Rhodobium gokarnense: one gene and its partner. The protein of the gene in region 2 interacts with the protein of the main gene of each other region in a pairwise test. Links are inferred from orthologs where the notes say so. Each region holds a gene or a part of one and is shown on either strand. Other genes may lie near its edges.

Region 1 (8,723 bases), on a different replicon or contig from region 2:
AGACGCGTCGTCTGGCGGGTCCTCAGATCCAGCGAATAGATGTTGGCGTTGCCGTCCGACTGCAGGCTCATCACCACCCGGTTGCCGTCCGGCGAGAAGCGCGGCGCAAAGGTCATGCCCGGGAAGTTGCCGACCAGTTCGCGCCGGCCGGTCTCGATGTCGAGCAGATAGACCCGCGGCTGGCCGTCGGCATAGGACATGTAGGTGACGACCTGGTTCGACGGGCTGAAGCGCGGCGTCAGCACCAGGTCGCGGCCTTGCGTCAGGTAACGCATGCGTGCGCCGTCCTGGTCCATGATCGCCAGCCGCTTGACGCGCTTGGTCTTCGGCCCGCTTTCGTCGACAAAGACGATGCGGGTGTCGAAATAGCCCTTCTCGCCGGTCAGTCGCTCGTAGATCGCATCGGCGACGATATGGGCGATGCGGCGCCAGTTGTCCGGCGAGGTGAAATATTGCTGGCCGGTCATCTGCTCGCCGGCAAACACGTCCCAGAGCCGGAATTCGACCTTCAGCCGCCCGTCGGGCTGCTGGGTGACGGCGCCGACGACGAGCGCCTGGGCGTCGATCACGCGCCAGTCGCCGAAGCGCGGCGGCTGGCCGACATCCGGGTTCTTCTGGATGAAGGAGGCCGGGTCGAGCGGTTTGAACAGGCCCGAATTCTTCAGATCATTGCTGATCACATTGGTGATGTTGCGGCCGATCTCTGCCGACGCACCGGAGCCGACGAAATCCGGCAGCGCGATCGGCAACGGCTCGATCACGCCCTGGGTGATGTCGATCTCGATCAGCGCCGAGGCCGGCAGCGCACCGGCCGCCGTCAGCACGCATGCAGCGACCGTCGCGCGGACGAGTGTCGCGATCCTTGACAGTGACGACCGCATTGTCTGCTCCCAGCCCCGTTTGGTCCGCGACACAACGATATCGACCATCCCGTGGTTCCCCTTCGTGTTCCGTCTCGTCAACGCTTCTGCCTTATCGCGTGACAACTTTCCAGCGCACAGTTGGCCGATCCCCATGACGAAACGATGGCCGCCGTCGCTGCGGATCGTGCCTTGCCGCCGGAACTCACCCGCCGAGCATCTCGCGCGGATCGAAATTGACGATGACCTCTTCCCAGGCATCGTATTTGTCGGCCGGCAACTGGTAGGGCTGGCAGCGCAGGACCGCGCGCGTCGCCGCACTGGCAGCGGCCCGGAAGAACGGGCTCGACCCGGAATTGACCACCTTGGGCGGCGCCGCGACCGTGCCGTCCCGGTTCAGTTGCATCTTCACCTTGACCAGCAGCCCCTCGGCCTCGGCCGCGCCGATCGGCGGGCTCCAGCAGCGGCCGATCTGGCCGCGCAGCGAATCGAGCTCCGATTGCGTCATGCGAGCATTGTCGTTGCCGCGCCGGGCGCCGAGCGAGGCCGGCTGGTTGTTGCGCTGCGAGCCGCCGCCGGCCGGCTGGACCTTGTTGAGAAGGGCCGCCACCTGGTCGTTCCGCTTGTCCTTGTTCTGCGCGGTCTCTGTCCGCTTCGGCGGCGTCGGCTTGGAGCGCGGCCGCACGGTGTCCGGGATCTCCGACGGCGCTTCGGCCTGCTCCTGCGGCTGCGGCTCGGGCTCCGGCACGGGTTCGGGCTCCGGCGCACTCTCCTGCGCGGGCTCGGGTTCCGGTTCGGGCGGCGCAGGCTCCGGCTCGGGCGCCGGTTCCGGTGCGGCCGGCTCCGGCGTTGCCTGCTGCGGGGTCGGCTCCGGCGTCGGCGGTGTCGGTTGCGGCGTCGGCTGGACGCCGGGCGGCTCGGGCTGTGGTTCCGGTTCAGGCTCCGGCGTCGGTTCGACCTCGGCCTCCGAGGGCACCTCGCGGATTTCCTTGGCGGTCCGGTCGCCGCGCTGCAGGTCCGTCAGTTCGGAGATCGGCACCAGGTCGACGGGCAGCGATTCCACGGCCGTTACCTCGAACGGCGTCGCATCCGGCAGGGCGAGCGTGCCCCACAGGATCAGGCCGACATGGACGACTGCCGAGGTGACGAGCCCGACACGCACGTGATCAGCCTCCCTGTTCCTCCAGCGTCACCAGCCCGATCCGCTTGTAGCCGGCGGCGCTGATGCGCCCCATGATCTGCATGATGACGCCGTAGTCCGCGTCCCGGTCGCCGCGCACATAGATGCGCTCGTCGTAACCGGTCTTGGCGATCGCCTGCAGCTTGGCGACGATCTCGTCCGGATCGATCTCGGTGTCCTGGATGAAGACCTGGCCGGAGTTGCGGATCGAGATGGTGATCGGCTCGGTGTCGCCCTCCATCGGCTTGGCGCGGGTCTCCGGCAGGTCGATGGGAACGCCCACGGTAAGGAGCGGCGCCGCCACCATGAAGATGATCAAAAGCACCAGCATGACGTCGACGAACGGCGTCACGTTGATCTCGCTCATCGGCGCATGGTGCACCTTCCGGCGCCCGCGCCTGCGACCGCCCTTGTAGGCGGGCTTGACCCCGGCACCCATGCCTATGCCTCAGCCCCGGCAGGGGCCGGCGGGCGCACGTAGAGGGATCTGCAATCGGTCATCGTTAGTCCCCACGAAAATGACAGGTGCTCTTGGCGGCCGGCGGCGCGGACGGCGCTCACAGGCGCTCGTCGATCTGGCGCGACAGGATCGCGGAGAACTCGTCCGCAAAGCCTTCCATGCGGCCGCTCAGCTTGCCGACGTCGTTGGCGAACTTGTTGTAGGCGATCACCGCCGGGATCGCGGCAAAGAGGCCGAGCGCGGTGGCGAACAGCGCCTCGGCGATGCCCGGCGCCACCACCGCCAGATTGGTGTTCTTGGAGGCCGCGATCGCCTGGAACGCGGTCATGATGCCCCAGACCGTGCCGAACAGGCCGATGAACGGCGCCGCCGCGCCGACGGTGGCCAGGAACAGGAGCCGGTTCTCCAGCCGCTCCACCTCGCGCGCGATCGTCACGTCGAGCACCTTGTCGATGCGGATGTTGAGCGAGCCGAGCGCCGCCCGCCCCTTCTCATGGCTGCGCTTCCACTCCCGCATGGCGGCGACGAACAGCGCCGCCAGCGCGTGGTTACCGCGCCCGGAGAGCGAGCGGTAGAGCTCCTCCAGCGACTGCCCAGACCAGAAGATCTTCTCGAACCGGTTCATCTGCGAGCGGGTGCGCGCAAAAAGGATCGACTTGTCGATGATGATCGCCCAGCACCAGATCGATGCCAGCAGAAGTCCGATCATGACGAACTTGACGACGATATGGGCGTCAAGGAACAGGGTCAGCAGCGACAACTCGCCGACCGGGGCCTCCAGGGCCGACTGGGCCAAATCCACCGGGTTCATGTAAAAAAGACCTCTTGTCCGTCTCGATAGTGGTCGCCCGGCGTCACCAGACGAGACTTCCGCGCAAAACCGTCACCGGCCGCGTATTCGCCTGTCTGATCGCCAAACATGTCAAAACTTGGAACGTTTGCCGCTCGCAAGGTCTACCCGCTTATGCCCCGCACCAGCAAGACTTCGGCAAGGTTAATAGAGCATTAACGAAAGTGGAGCCGGAAAAGTTTCCGCGCCGACGCGCACCGGTCAGCCCGCGACGACGCCCAGTTTTTCGCGCATTTGCGGCGGCAGGCGGCGCGGCCGGCCGGCGGCATTGATGACGGCGGCGGTGACCGCCGCGCCGATCAGGACCGTCTCCCCGCGGCGCACCACCTGGTCCAGAACCATCCGCGCGCCCCGCAATTCGCGGAATCGCGTCTCCACGGTCAGGACGTCGTCGATCCGGGCCGAGGCATGGAAATCGATCTCCATGTGCCGGACAACGAAATGCAGCGCCTCACCGCCGTGGCCGGCGGCAAGCTCGTTGTGGTGAATACCGCAAAGGCGCAGGAAATCGGTCCGCCCGCGCTCCAGGAATTTCAGGTAGTTGGCGTGATAGACGATGCCGGAAAAGTCCGTGTCCTCGTAGTAGACGCGGACCTGCAAAAGGTGATGGCCGGCCTCGATGCGGCCGGCAAGCGCAATGTCATCCATGTGAAAGGTCGTCGAAGGTCGAGGGTTTGTGAACGGCGGTCGGCGGCTCGAAAGAAGCCAACCGCCCTCCCCTTTACCCCACCTTTGTGACGACGGCGAGGAATTCGCCCATTTCGCCGCGCAGATCGTCCAGCGACTTCTGCTGATCGGCGAGCTGGCGGGCCGACGTCATCACCTTTTCCGCTGCCTGTGCAGTGACTTGGGCCACCTCCTGGACGTTGGTGATACTCGTCGTCACATCCCGCGTTCCGCTCGCCGCCTCGGCGATGTTGTGGCTGATCTCGCCGGTCGCCGCGCTCTGCTCCTCGACCGCGGAGGCCACCGCCGTGGAGGTCTCGCTGACCTTGTTGATGGCCGAATTGATTTCCTCGTTGGCCTTCACGGCCTGGGTGGTCGCGGCCTGCAGGCTGTTGACCTGCACCGAGATCTCCTCAGTCGCGGTCGCCGTCTGGCCGGCCAGCGCCTTGACCTCCTGGGCAACGATGGCAAAGCCCCTGCCTGCCTCGCCGGCCCGCGCCGCCTCGATGGTGGCGTTGAGGGCAAGGAGGTTGGTCTGCGCGGCGATGTCGTTGATCAGGCTGACCACCTCGCCGATGGTCTGGGAGGCGCCCGACAGGCCGCGGATTTCCGCGTCCATCGCCGCCGACTTGGCGACCGCGCCGTTGGCGACCTCAGCCGACAGCACCATCTGCCGGTTGATCTCGGTGATCGAGCTGGTCAGTTGTTCCGTGGAGGCAGCGACGTTCTGCATATTGGCCGAGGCCTGCTCGGCGCCGGCCGCCGCGGTCAGCGACTGCTGATTGGCGCTGTTGGCCGAATCGGTAACGTTCGCCGCCGCACCGTTCAGATCCTCGACCGCTGCCGAGACCGACTGGACGATGCCCTGGAGCTGGGTCTCGAACTTGCCGGCGAGATCGCAGAACGAGTCGTGGCGCTGCTTGATGCCGGCCATCGCCGTGTTGATGCTGCGCGCCGCCCCGGCGAAGGCGCCGACCATGCCGCGCTCCGCGATCAGGCGGAAGTGCTGGTTCTTGTTGACGTAGTCGAGGCAGGCCTTGGACTCGCGCAAATAAGCGTCGGTCCGGTCGATGAGGAGATTGATGGCGTGCATCAGCTCTCCCATGTCGCCCTTTTCCGTGATGTTCAGGATCCGGGCCTCGAAGTCGCCATTGGCGACCGCCTTGCAGACTTCCGTCGCTCGTCTCAGGGAAGATTTTCTCATGCCCACACGCACCGTTCCGTTTCCTTGTCATAGCCCTGGCGCCGGCGTCCCGACGGCCGGGACCCGTGCCGCTCCTTGCCGACGGTTGCGATAAATTCGTCATAGTCCATGCCGAGGTCGTCGAGCATGGATTCCAGCATCTTGGTCGACGCCGTCAGGCCGTCCTTGGCCGAGGCGTGCCGGTGCTCCTCTTCGCGCAGCTTGGCGTAGAGCGGGATGATGTGCTCTTCCAGGATGCGCCGGTCCGGCACCCGCCGGTTGGAGTGGTAGCCGATGATGTTGCCCTTCATGTCGAAGCTCGGCGTGGCATGGGCATAGACCCAGTAGTGGTCGCCGTTCTTGCAGCGGTTCACCACATAGGCGAAGATCTCGCTGCCCGACTGCAGCATGCACCACAGCACCTTGAACATCACCCGCGGCATCTGCGGATTGCGCAGGATCGAGTGCGGCTGGCCGATGAGTTCCTTTTCCGTGTAGCCGGAAATATCGATGAATATCTTGTTGGCGTAGGTCAGGTTGCCCTTCAGGTCGGTCTTCGACACGATGATGTCGTTCTCCGGGAAGGTTCTCTCCACGCCTGAGAGATGCACCTTGTCGTTGCGCTTCAAGACCTGACTCCTCGCTCGCGGCCAGCCCATTCTGATTGTTGCTGGACGGTTGTGCCCGGGCGCGAGTTTCACGAGAAAGGCGTAAATGACTGGTTAAGCAAACCTTCGAAAGCAATTAAAATTGTAAGAATTCAATGTATAATATGGAATCACGAACAATAATATAGTAGTATTCTCTGTCGGAAACCATAGTATTCATAAATCATCGAGCCGGCGACGACGCCGGCAACACCTTACCGCCCGCGCAGCCGCGCGCCGAGCGCTTCCTCCATCAGCCTCAAACACCGTCCGCGCAGCGCCGAGGCGGCGAAGTGATAGTAGTTGAGCTTGCAGGCAACGTCGGTGTGGAGGGCGCTGCGGTTTTCGTCTTCAAGCTCGACCCAGGCGATCACCGGCACGTCGTTCTTGCTGGCATCGACGCAGACCCAGTAGCTATCCGCAAGCACCAGCTCCATTTCCTTCAGGTCCGCAAAGTGCAGTCGCAGCGGCGTGCCCCAGCGGCCGCGGGCGCGGCGCCACAGATTGTAGGTGCGGGCGTCTATGCGGTCCGGCCGCTGCGCCAGGACCGGCACTGCGGCAAGCCGCGCATCGAAATCGGTCAGGTCTTGGTGTCCTCGCCTCGTATCGTGCCGGCAGCCCATTCTGCCTGAGGACGGGGAAGAAACGCCAGCCTCGCGGAAAGGTTGCTTCCAGCAAGGACCGAAAAGCCTACTCGTCTTCCGTGAAAAGTCCCATCTGCGCGGCGATCGGCGGGGGCGCCGCAAGGCCGAGATGCTTGAAGGCGTGCGGGGTGAGGATGCGCCCGCGGGGGGTGCGCTGGACGAAACCCTTCTGGATCAGGAACGGCTCGACGATTTCCTCGATGGCATCGCGCGGCTCCGACAGCGCCGCGGCAATCGTCTCGATGCCGACCGGTCCGCCGCCGAAGCTCATGGCGATGGTCGTGAGGTAGCGCCGATCGAGGGAATCGAGCCCGGCCGCGTCGACCTCAAGCTGCCGGAGCGCCCTGTCGGCCGCCGCCCGGTCGATGGCATCGACGCCGGCGACGGTGGCGAAGTCGCAGACCCGGCGCAGGAGCCGGCCGGCGATGCGCGGCGTGCCGCGCGCTCTTCTTGCGATCTCGTTGGCGCCCTCCTCGGTGATGCCGGTCGCCATGATCCGCGCGCCGCGTTTCACGATCAGTTCCAGCTCTTCCACCGAATAGAAGTCGAGCCGCACCGGAATGCCGAAGCGGTCGCGCAGCGGCGTCGTCAGAAGGCCGAGCCGTGTCGTCGCCCCGACCAGGGTGAACTTCGCCAGATCGATGCGCACCGACCGCGCCGCCGGCCCCTCGCCGATGATCAGATCGAGCTGAAAATCCTCCATCGCCGGATAGAGGATTTCTTCGACCGCCGGATTGAGCCGGTGGATTTCATCAATAAAGAGGACGTCCCGCTCTTCCATGTTCGTGAGCAGCGCCGCGAGGTCCCCGGCCTTGGCGATCACCGGACCGGAGGTGGCGCGGAAATTGACGCCGAGCTCGCGCGAGACGATCTGGGCGAGCGTCGTCTTGCCGAGCCCCGGCGGGCCGACGAAGAGCACGTGATCGAGGGCCTCGCCGCGCCGCCGCGCCGCCTCGATGAAGACCTTGAGGTTGGAGCGCGCCTGGGCCTGGCCGACGAAATCGTCGAGCTGCTGCGGGCGCAGGGTCCGGTCCTCGTCCTCCTCGCGCACCTCGGCCGAGATCATCCGGTCATCGCTCATAGACACATTTCCAACTCGATTTCGTCGCGGATCGGGATGCCGTTCGCCCCGATCGCGGGGATCTCAGGCTTCAGCTTGCGCGCCGCATCCATCGCGCCCGGATAGACGGCGACGATCCGGAATCCCCGCCGCTGATAAAACCGCAAAGCATGGAGATTGTCATTGGTGGTCACCAGCCAGACCTTTGAGCAGCCCTTTTCCCGCGCCTCGAAGAGCACCCGCGCGACCAGCGCCTGCCCCGTACCGCCGCCCTCGAAAAAACTGTCGAGGGTGACGATCTGGAGTGCATCGTCTTCGATCCGGTAGCTAGCAAAACCCTTCAGCGTGCCGTCCCGGTCGACGGCGCGAAAACCAGACAAGCTGGCGGCCTCGATCACCTCGCCGCGAGCGACGATGGTCGGGGCGCCCCAATATTTGGTCAGGAAGTCGGCGATCCAGTCGGCATCGGATTCCGGGATCAGGTCGACCGGCGCGGTCACGTCGCCAGTTCCTTCAGCGCCAGCCGGATGAGCGTTTCCGTCGTCGCCTCCTCGCCGACCTGGCGGGATGCCGCGTTGACGGCGGCGCTCGCCCGTATCTGCTGGTAGCCGAGATTGACGAGGGCGGAGACCGCATCGGCGACCGGCCGCGGCGCGCGTTTCTCCGCGATGTCGTCGACGAGCTGGATATGCCCGAGATCGGCGTCGGCATAGCTCGGCGCCTTGTCACGAAGTTCCGCCGCGATGCGTTCGGCCACCTTCTTGCCGACCCCCGGCGCGCGGGTGATCTGGGCGACGTCCTTCAGCGCGATCGCGGTGGCAAGGTCCGACGGCTTCATGATGCCCAGCACCGCGAGCGCCACCTTGGCCCCGACCCCCTGCACGGTCATCAACAGCCGGAACCATTCCCGCTCGGCGTCCGACAAAAACCCGTAGAGCCGGATCAGGTCGTCGCGCACATAGGTCTCGATGGACAGCACCGCCGCCTCGCCCGCCGCCGGCAGGTTCTGCAGCACCCGTGCCGGGCAATGCACCTCGTAGCCGACGCCCTGGACGTCGAGGATGACGTAGTCGTCGCCGAAACTGTCGACGACGCCCTTCAGCTTGCCGATCATCGCCCGCCTCCCGCGGCCATCGCGATCCGCGCGCTCGCCGAGCCGCGATGGTGCGCATG
Region 2 (8,831 bases):
TCCGGCCTCACCGCGTTTTCCGCCATGGAGCGGCTCGGCCGCGAGGCCGCGCGGGGGCCCCTCCTCATCGTCGGCCTCGGCGGCGTCGGCATGATGGGCGTCTCCTTTGCCAGGGCGCTCTACGGCACGGCGCCCTATGTGGCCGACATCGATCCGGCCAAGCGCGAGGCGGCGATGGCGGCCGGCGCCGCGGCCGCCTTCGATCCGTCCGCGCCCGATTCCCGCAAGGCTTTTCTCAAGGCGACCGGCGGGATCTACGGATCGGTGGACTTTGCCGGCGCGGAAGGCTCGCTCAACTTCGCCCAGAGCGTCGTCCTCAAGGGCGGCACGGTGGTCGTCGCCGGCCTCATCGGCGGCTCGTTCTCGCTGCCGATCCCGATGTTCCCCTTGCGCGCCATCACCATCGCCGGCTCCTACGCCGGCACTCTCGACCAGGCGCGGCGCATGCTGGACCTCGTACGCGGCGGCCATGTCGAGGCGATCCCGGTGACGCTGCGCGCGCTGTCGGATGCCAATGCGTGCCTGGACGAGTTGCGGGCCGGCAAGGTGTCCGGGCGGCTTGTCTTGACGGTCGGGGAATAGAGGCCGGAGCGGGAAAGCGGGGCCGCGTAGGAACGTCCATCATCGCGAGGGTCCGAAGGACGGGGAGCGGCGCGTGACGCGAGCCTGGGTAGACGACGCGGCGATCCAGAGCGGCACTTGAGGCCTCACTCCGTTGCTCGCCACCCCCTCCGTCGTCATCCCGGGCGGAGCGAAGCGCAGACCCGGGACCCATTGCCCCTTTCCGCATGGTAGCCCGCATCGACCTGGGTGCGGCCCGTCCGCGGCTACTGCCCTTCCCCACCAATAACCGACATACCGTGCGGAAAGAGGCAATGGGTCCCGGCTCAAGGCCGGGATGACGACCGAGGGTGTAGCAGGGAGAGGAGCGTCAACCGTCGACTCCCGACATCATGCAAGCGCCGGATGCTGGATTGCTTCGCTGCGCTCGCAATGACGAAAAATGGACATGCCGTCAGAAATTTCCGCGTCATCGCGAGGAGCCGCAGGCGACGCGGCGATCCAGAGCCACTGGCCCGGAGCGTGCCGCTCTGGATTGCCACGCTCGCTTCGCTCGCTCGCAATGACGGCAACCCCACAACGCCACCGTGAGCGAGCAGAAACGCTACTCCACCAGCGTCTTTACAAAAGCCTCTAACCCGGGACGCCGCTCGCGCTTCAGCCTTCCCGCCGCGAGGATGGCGCGGACGTCGGCGAGCGCGCGGTCGAGGTCGTCGTTGACGATGACGTAGTCGTATTCCTGCCAGTGGGCGATCTCGGTGCGGGCATTGGCGAGGCGGCGTTCGATCACCTCCGGGCTGTCCTCGGCCCGCCGCTCCAGCCGCGACTTCAGCTCGGCCATGGAGGGCGGCAGGATGAAGATGCTGACGATGTCGTCGCGCGCCTTCTCGTAGAGCTGCAGGGTGCCCTGCCAGTCGATGTCGAAGAGGACGTCGCGGCCGGCGGCGAGCGCCTCCTCCACGGGCCCGCGCGGCGTGCCGTAGAAATTGCCGTGGACCTCTGCCCATTCCAGCAGTTCGTCACGATCGCGCATGACGGCAAAATCGCGTTTGGAGAGGAAATGGTAGTGGACGCCGTCGACCTCGCTGCCGCGGCGCGGGCGCGTGGTCACCGAGACGGAGAGCGTCACTTCAGGCCCTCCGGCGTCCTTGCCCGACGACAGCAGCGAGCGGGCGATTGACGACTTGCCGGCGCCGGACGGCGAGGAGAGCACAAGCATCACCCCGCGCCGTTCGATATTGGTCGTCGTCCCCATGACTCCCCCCGCCGCCTTGTCGCCTATTCGATGTTCTGGATCTGCTCGCGCAACTGGTCGACGACCGCCTTCAGGTCGAGGCCGATGGCGGTCAGCTCCACCGAGTTCGACTTGGAGCAGAGCGTGTTGACCTCGCGGTTGAATTCCTGGGCGAGGAAGTCGAGCTTGCGGCCGACCACCTTGCCGTCGGCAAGCAGGGAACGGGCGGCGGCCACATGGGCCGTCAGCCGGTCAAGCTCCTCGCGGATGTCGGCCTTGTTGGCGATGAACACCGCCTCCTGGTGCAGCCGCTGGGGATCGAGGTCTCCGGAGGCCTCGGTCAGCACGGCGATCTGTTCGGCGATGCGCTTGCGGATCGCCTCCACGCTACGCTCCGGGCAGGCCTCGGCCGCCGCCGTCAGCCGCTCGATCTCGTCGATCTGGCGCCCGGCGATCTCGGCAAGGGCCCGGCCCTCGTCGGCGCGGGCCGCGACCAGGTCGGTCAGCGCCCGTTCGAAGCCGGCGACGAGCGCGGCGTCGAACGCCGCCCGCTGCTCGTCCGTTTCCTCGTTTTCGGTGAATTCCAGCACGCCGCGAAGAGCCAGCAGACCGTCGACGCTCGGCGCCGTCGCGTCGATGCGTTCGGCGACCTTTGCCGCGATCGCCAGCACGTCGTCCAGCACCTCTTCATTGAGCTGGATGGTGGTGCGTGGCAGGTCGTGGGTGATGGAGAGGGTGGCGTTGAGGTTGCCGCGGGTCAGGTGCTCACGCGCCAGCGCCCGAACCACGGGATCGACGCTTTCCCGGCCGTGCGGAACGCGCAGGCGCACGTCGAGGCCCTTGCCGTTGACCGAGCGCAGCTCCCACGTCCAGCGGGCATCGGCATGGGTTCCGTCGACCCGGGAAAACCCGGTCATGCTGGCAAGCGCCATGGGGTGTTGCGGCCTTCGCCGCCCTCCTGTTGGGACGGTATCGGCGGCGCATCGCAAGGGCGCCGCGATGCGCGTCAGTTGGCGGCCGGTGCCTCACCGTTTCCGGTGCCGTCCGTTGCCTCGCCCGCCGCGTCTTCCGCCGCCTTTTCCGCGGCGGCCTTTTCGGCCTCCTCGCGGCGCTTCTTCTCAACCTCGCGCCAGCGCGCGACATTGCGGTTGTGCTGCTCAAGCGTCGAAGAGAACTGGTGGCCGCCGGTGCCGTCGGCAACGAAGAAGATCTCGTCGGTGCGCGAGGGATTGGCGACGGCCTCCATGGCGGCGCGGCCCGGATTGGCGATCGGACCCGGCGGCAGGCCGTTGATCTGGTAGGTGTTGTAGGCGTTCGGCTTGTTGAGTTCGCTGCGCAGGATGGTCCGCGATTCCTGCCAGGCCGAGCCGCCATGCAGGCCGTAGAGGATCGTCGGATCGGATTCCAGGCGCATGCCGCGCTTCAGCCGGTTGATGAAGACGCCGGCGACCCGGCTGCGCTCGTCGGCGCGGCCGGTCTCCTTTTCCACGATCGAGGCGAGGATGACGAGTTCCTCCGGCGTCTCGATCGGCAGGTCGTCCGCGCGCCGGTTCCAGATCTCGTCGAGCGCCCGATCATGTGCATTCTTCATGCGATCGAGGACCTGCTGGCGCGTCGTGCCGCGGTTGAACTTGTAGGTGTCCGGCAGGAGCGAGCCCTCCGGCGGGATCGCCGTCAGGTCGCCGATCAGGATGTCGTTGGCATTCAGCCGGGCGACGACCTGCTCGCTGGTGAAGCCTTCGGGAATGGTGACGCCGTGGAGGATGGCCTTGCCCTCCACCATGGTGTTCATCACGTCCTGCATGCTGGAGCGGGCCTTGAACAGATACTCGCCCGCCTTCAGCTTCGCCGCATTCTTGTAGATGCGCACGCCGGTGGAGAACACCCAGCCTTCGGAGATCACGCCCTGGCGCTCCAGCGACCCGGTGATGGAATCGAGCGTCGCGCCCTGGGGCACGATGATGGTCTTGTCCTGGGTGAGCGGTCCCGGCTCGTCGAACTGCAGCTTGCCCCAGTAGAGGAAGGCGCCGCCGATGACGATGCCGACGACGAGGATGGTCATCACCAGGTTGAGGAGCATGACCACCGGATTGCGGACGTGGCGGGAGCGGCCCGGCGGCGGCGGGGCCGGCTCGGGCTGGATCGCCTCGCGCGGGCTCCGCGGATTGAGGCGATGGCCGGTTTCCGGATTGTCAGACATGGCCTGCAGGATCCTCCTTGGCGCCGGCCTTGTCCGGCCGCGCGGCGTTCAGCCGGTCACGCGAAAAAGACTCCGGAACGAATATGGCAAAAGGGCGAATGCCGGGTCGCGCCGCCGCCCCTCACGCGACCTTCCTGAAGATCAGCGAGGCGTTGGTGCCGCCGAAACCGAAGGAATTTGACAGGGCGACGTCGACATTCATCGACTTCTTGACCTTGGGAACGAGATCGATCTTGGTCTCGACCGACGGGTTCTCCAGGTTGATGGTCGGCGGCACGACGCTGTCGCGCATGGCCAGCAGCGAGAAGATCGCCTCGACCGCGCCGGCGGCGCCGAGCAGGTGGCCGGTCGCCGACTTCGTCGACGTCATGGTGATGCCGTCCGCGGCGTCGCCGACCAGGCGGTGGATTGCGCCGAGCTCGATCTCGTCACCGAGCGGCGTGGAGGTGCCGTGGGCGTTGACGTAGTCGATGTCGTGCGGCGTCACGCCGGCGCGCTCGATCGCCGCCTTCATGCAGCGATAGGCGCCGTCGCCGTCCTCGGCCGGCGCCGTGATGTGGTAGGCGTCGCCCGACATGCCGTAGCCGATGATCTCGCCGTAGATCTTGGCGCCGCGTGCCTTGGCGTGCTCGTATTCCTCAAGCACGACGACGCCGGCGCCCTCGCCCATGACGAAACCGTCGCGGTCCCGGTCATAGGGCCGGGAGGCCTCCAGCGGCCGGTCGTTGAAGCCGGTGGTCAGCGCCCGGCAGGACGAAAAGCCCGCCATCGCAAGCCGGCAGACCGGGGATTCCGTGCCGCCCGCCACCATCACCTCGGCATCGCCGAGGCCGATCAGCCGGGACGCATCGCCGATGGCGTGCGCGCCCGTCGAGCAGGCCGTCACCACGGCGTGGTTCGGGCCCTTCAACTGATGGCGGATGGAGACGTAGCCCGAGGCTAGGTTGATCAGCCGGCCGGGAATGAAGAACGGCGACAGCCGACGCGGGCCGCGATCGCGAACCGTGAAGGCGCCGTCCTCGATGCCCTTGAGGCCGCCGATGCCGGAGCCGATCAGGACGCCGGTGCGGATCTGGTCCTCATAGGCCTTCGGCGACCAGCCGGAGTCCGCGATTGCCTGATCCGCCGCCGCCATCGCATAGACGATGAAATCATCGACCTTGCGCTGTTCCTTCGGCTCCATCCAGTCGTCCGGGTTGAACGTACCGTCGGATCCGTCGCCACGGGGCACGAGACAGGCCACCTGGCAAGGCAGATCCGACACCTCGAAATGCTCGACCCGCACGGCGCCGCTCTTGCCGGCCAAAATGCGGTCCCAGGTGACATCCACGCCACAGCCAAGCGGCGTGACCATTCCGATTCCGGTGACGACGACTCGCCTCATACGAACTACCGACAGCTTGTTTCAACAACCATTCCGAGAGAGAAAAACCGCGTATTTAGGCGGTGTTCTTCTCCAGGAAGCTGACGGCATCGCCGACGGTCAGGATGGTCTCGGCGGCATCGTCCGGAATTTCGACGCCGAATTCCTCTTCGAAGGCCATCACGAGCTCGACCGTATCCAGGCTGTCGGCCCCGAGATCGTCGATGAAGCTTGCATTCTCAGTGACCTTCTCGGCATCGACACCAAGGTGCTCGACGACAATCTTCTTCACCCGCTCAGCGATTTCGCTCATTTCAATAGTCCCTAGTCTCTTTCACGGTTCCTGGGTCGACGGGATAATCCCGTGCGCGCAATACGATCCTGGTTTCCCTGGAGGATCATCCGTTGATCGGAGCCGGAAGCTTTCGACCTTCAGATCGGCTGCTTTTCGGCGCTCACTGACCAAAACGCCGTCATTTGACGTGGCGGTTGGTAACACACTTTCCTATGCTTGACCAGACGCCGAAAGACCACCCGGAGCATTCCGGAAGTGGCTTTGCGTCGCAGGCGTTTTTCCTTTTAAATCATGGCCATACCGCCATTCACATGAAGTGTCTGGCCGGTCACGTAAGAGGCTTCGTCGCTGGCCAGATAGACCACCGCGGAGGCGATGTCGGCACCGCTGCCGAGACGGCCGGCGGGAACGCCTCCCAGAATCGCTTCGCGCTGCTTTTCATTCAGCGCATCGGTCATCGGCGTTTCGATGAAGCCAGGGGCGATCGTGTTGACGGTAATGCCGCGGCTGGCGACCTCCTGGGCGAGCGATTTCGACATGCCGATGAGGCCCGCCTTGGTCGCGGCGTAGTTGCCCTGGCCGGCATTGCCGGTGACGCCGACGACGGAGGTGATGCCGACGATGCGGCCGTAGCGGCGCTTCATCATACCCTTGATGGCGGCCCGGGTGAGCCGGAAGCTGGCGGTCAGGTTGACCTCCAGAACCTGGTCCCACTCGTCGTCCTTCATCCGCATGAAAAGGTTGTCGCGGGTGATGCCGGCATTGTTGACGAGGATGTCGAGCCGGCCCATCAGGTCCTCGGCCTTGGGAACGAGGGCATCGACCGCGGCGCGGTCGGAAAGGTCGCAGGCGACCACATGCACCCGCTCGCCGAGCTCGTGGGCGAGCCCCTCGAGCCGCTCGGCGCGGGTGCCGGAGATCGCCACGGTCGCGCCCTGGGCATGGAGGGCGCGCGCGGTGGCGCCGCCGATGCCACCGGTGGCGCCGGTGACCAATGCATATTTGCCCGTCAGATCGAACATCGGATCGTCCTCTTTATAGTATAGTTGCGTCAGGCCAGCTTTTCGGCGAGCGCTTCCAGGTCTTCCGGCGTGTTGACGGCGATCGCCTCGACGCCCTTGGCGATGCGCTTGGCAAGGCCGGTCAGGACCTTGCCGGAGCCGATCTCGACCAGGGTGGTGACGCTGTTGTCGGCGAGCCAGCCGATCGACTCGCGCCAGCGCACCGAGCCGGTGACCTGGTCGACGAGCCGGGTGCGGATCTCCGCCGGGTCGCTGATCGGACCGGCAACGACATTGGCGACGAGCGGCACGGCAGGCGCGGCGATCTCCACGCCGGCGAGCGCCTCGGCCATCACGTCGGCGGCCGGGGCCATCAGCGGGCAATGGAACGGCGCGCTCACCGGCAGCAGCATGGCGCGCTTGGCGCCCTTGCCCTTGGCGATGTCGGCGGCCCGCTCCACCGCGGCCTTGCGGCCCGAGATAACCACCTGGCCCGGCGCATTGTCGTTGGCGACGGAACAGACCTCGCCCTGGCAGGCCTGCTCGGCGACCTCTTTCAGAACCTCAAGGTCGAGGCCGAGGACGGCCGCCATGGCGCCCTCGCCGACCGGCACCGCGTCCTGCATGGCCCGGCCGCGGATACGCAGCAGGCGGGCGGTGTCGGCGATGCCGAGGCTGCCGGCGGCGGCGAGCGCGGAATATTCGCCGAGCGAATGGCCGGCAACATAAGACGCGTTGCCGGCGACGGTGACGCCGCGGGCTTCGAGCGCGCGCATCGCGGCGAGGCTGACGGCCATCAGCGCCGGCTGGGCGTTCGCCGTCAGGGTCAGCCGGTCGTCCGGACCGTTCCACATGATGTCGGTGAGGTTTTCGCCGAGCGCCTCGTCGATTTCCTCAAAGACCGCGCGTGCTTCGGGAAAGGCCTCGGCCAGCGCCTTGCCCATGCCGACGGCCTGGCTGCCCTGGCCGGGAAATGTGAATGCAACTGCCATGGGGTTCCTGAGACTGCCCGTTTATCGGTGTCGTTGTTTGTCGTTAATTCTGGCAGGTCAAGTGACGGCCCAATCCGGCGCTGTCAAGGCCGGCGGCGGCGAAAACGACGATCCGCGACAGTTTCGCCTTGCTTTTCCTCAACATTGGGGTATATCGCTCACGCTTCAAACAGCCGCTCGGCCGGGGGCTGAACGGAAGGTCCGGTGTCATGCCGGCAGGATCGATCAAGCGATCCGGCTTCCCGTGTTCCCGCTCTCGAAGGTGACCATCGAGCCTTTCCTGGAGGCTTCGAAGGGGCTTGGCGCCGGGCTGCGCAGCAAAGGAAAGGCGGCTTCATGCCACTTTACGAACATGTGTTCCTCGCCCGGCAGGACATCTCCGGGCAGCAGGCCGAACAGCTCGTCGACCAGTACAAGACGCTGATCGAGGAGAATGGCGGCAGCATCAAGAAGGTCGAGAACTGGGGCATCCGCAATCTCGCCTACCGCATCAACAAGAACCGCAAGGCGCACTACGCGATGATGAACATCGAGGCGCCGCACGCTGCCATCGCCGAGATGGAGCGCCAGATGCGCCTCAACGAGGACGTCCTGCGCTATCTCACCGTGCGCGTTGAAGAGTTCGAGGAAGGCCCCTCGGCGATGATGCAGAAGCGTGACCGCGACGACCGCCGGCGCCGGGACCGTCCCGAGCGCGGCGACCGTCCGGACCGAGGCGATCGTGGCGACCGGCCGCGCCGCGACGACGATCGCGGACCGCGCCGTGACGATGATCGCGGCCCGCGCGGCGGCGAGCAGTAAGGAGAACAGACCATGGTTGACATCGCACAACTTCCGACCCGGCGTCCGTTCTTCCGTCGCCGCAAGACCTGCCCGTTCTCCGGCGCCAATGCGCCGAAGATCGACTACAAGGACATCAAGCTCCTGCAGCGCTACGTCTCTGAGCGCGGCAAGATCGTGCCGAGCCGCATCACCGCGGTCTCCGCGCGCAAGCAGCGCGAGCTGTCCAAGGCGATCAAGCGGGCCCGCTTCCTCGGGCTTCTGCCCTACGTGATCAAGTAAAGAGGACGGACGGTCATCGTCCGACCTCCCTTTGGGGCGGCGCGCCCGGTGGCGCCCGCCTCTAACCGCGACGGGAAACGGTTTCCCGCGCGGGACAGATGGCAAGGAGAAACCCAATGCAAG

Evidence for each region.
Region 1: the proteins of M2319_RS17460 (region 2) and ybgC interact in binary tests that used the Escherichia coli proteins (3 or more experiments, as listed by UniProt). The link is inferred for Rhodobium gokarnense from one-to-one orthologs.

Annotation. Positions count from the first base shown.
Region 1 is NZ_JAOQNS010000001.1:535,401-544,123, reverse strand. What follows is about bases 2,276-4,995. They hold ybgC (tol-pal system-associated acyl-CoA thioesterase), read right to left. Parts: upstream 3,999-4,995; coding sequence 3,552-3,998; downstream 2,276-3,551. Other genes in these bases: M2319_RS02530 (methyl-accepting chemotaxis protein), read right to left, coding at 4,072-4,995; tolQ (protein TolQ), read right to left, coding at 2,598-3,311; tolR (protein TolR), read right to left, coding at 2,276-2,479. Outside these bases: Tol-Pal system beta propeller repeat protein TolB, read right to left, coding at 1-881; M2319_RS02550 (cell envelope integrity protein TolA), read right to left, coding at 1,066-2,022; more of tolR, read right to left, coding at 2,027-2,275; more of M2319_RS02530, read right to left, coding at 4,996-5,220; M2319_RS02525 (PAS domain-containing protein), read right to left, coding at 5,217-5,858; M2319_RS02520 (hypothetical protein), read right to left, coding at 6,062-6,400; Holliday junction branch migration DNA helicase RuvB, read right to left, coding at 6,537-7,571; M2319_RS02510 (GNAT family N-acetyltransferase), read right to left, coding at 7,568-8,050; Holliday junction branch migration protein RuvA, read right to left, coding at 8,047-8,664; crossover junction endodeoxyribonuclease RuvC, read right to left, coding at 8,661-8,723.
Region 2 is NZ_JAOQNS010000011.1:30,290-39,120, reverse strand. What follows is about bases 4,054-6,881. They hold M2319_RS17460 (acyl carrier protein), read right to left. Parts: upstream 5,672-6,881; coding sequence 5,435-5,671; downstream 4,054-5,434. Other genes in these bases: fabD (ACP S-malonyltransferase), read right to left, coding at 6,705-6,881; fabG (3-oxoacyl-[acyl-carrier-protein] reductase), read right to left, coding at 5,938-6,675; fabF (beta-ketoacyl-ACP synthase II), read right to left, coding at 4,117-5,379. Also shown: M2319_RS17485 (alcohol dehydrogenase), read left to right, coding at 1-582; gmk (guanylate kinase), read right to left, coding at 1,166-1,816; M2319_RS17475 (YicC/YloC family endoribonuclease), read right to left, coding at 1,840-2,727; endolytic transglycosylase MltG, read right to left, coding at 2,802-3,995; more of fabD, read right to left, coding at 6,882-7,646; rpsF (30S ribosomal protein S6), read left to right, coding at 7,983-8,447; rpsR (30S ribosomal protein S18), read left to right, coding at 8,460-8,708; rplI (50S ribosomal protein L9), read left to right, coding at 8,825-8,831. UniProt on the Escherichia coli protein: Carrier of the growing fatty acid chain in fatty acid biosynthesis.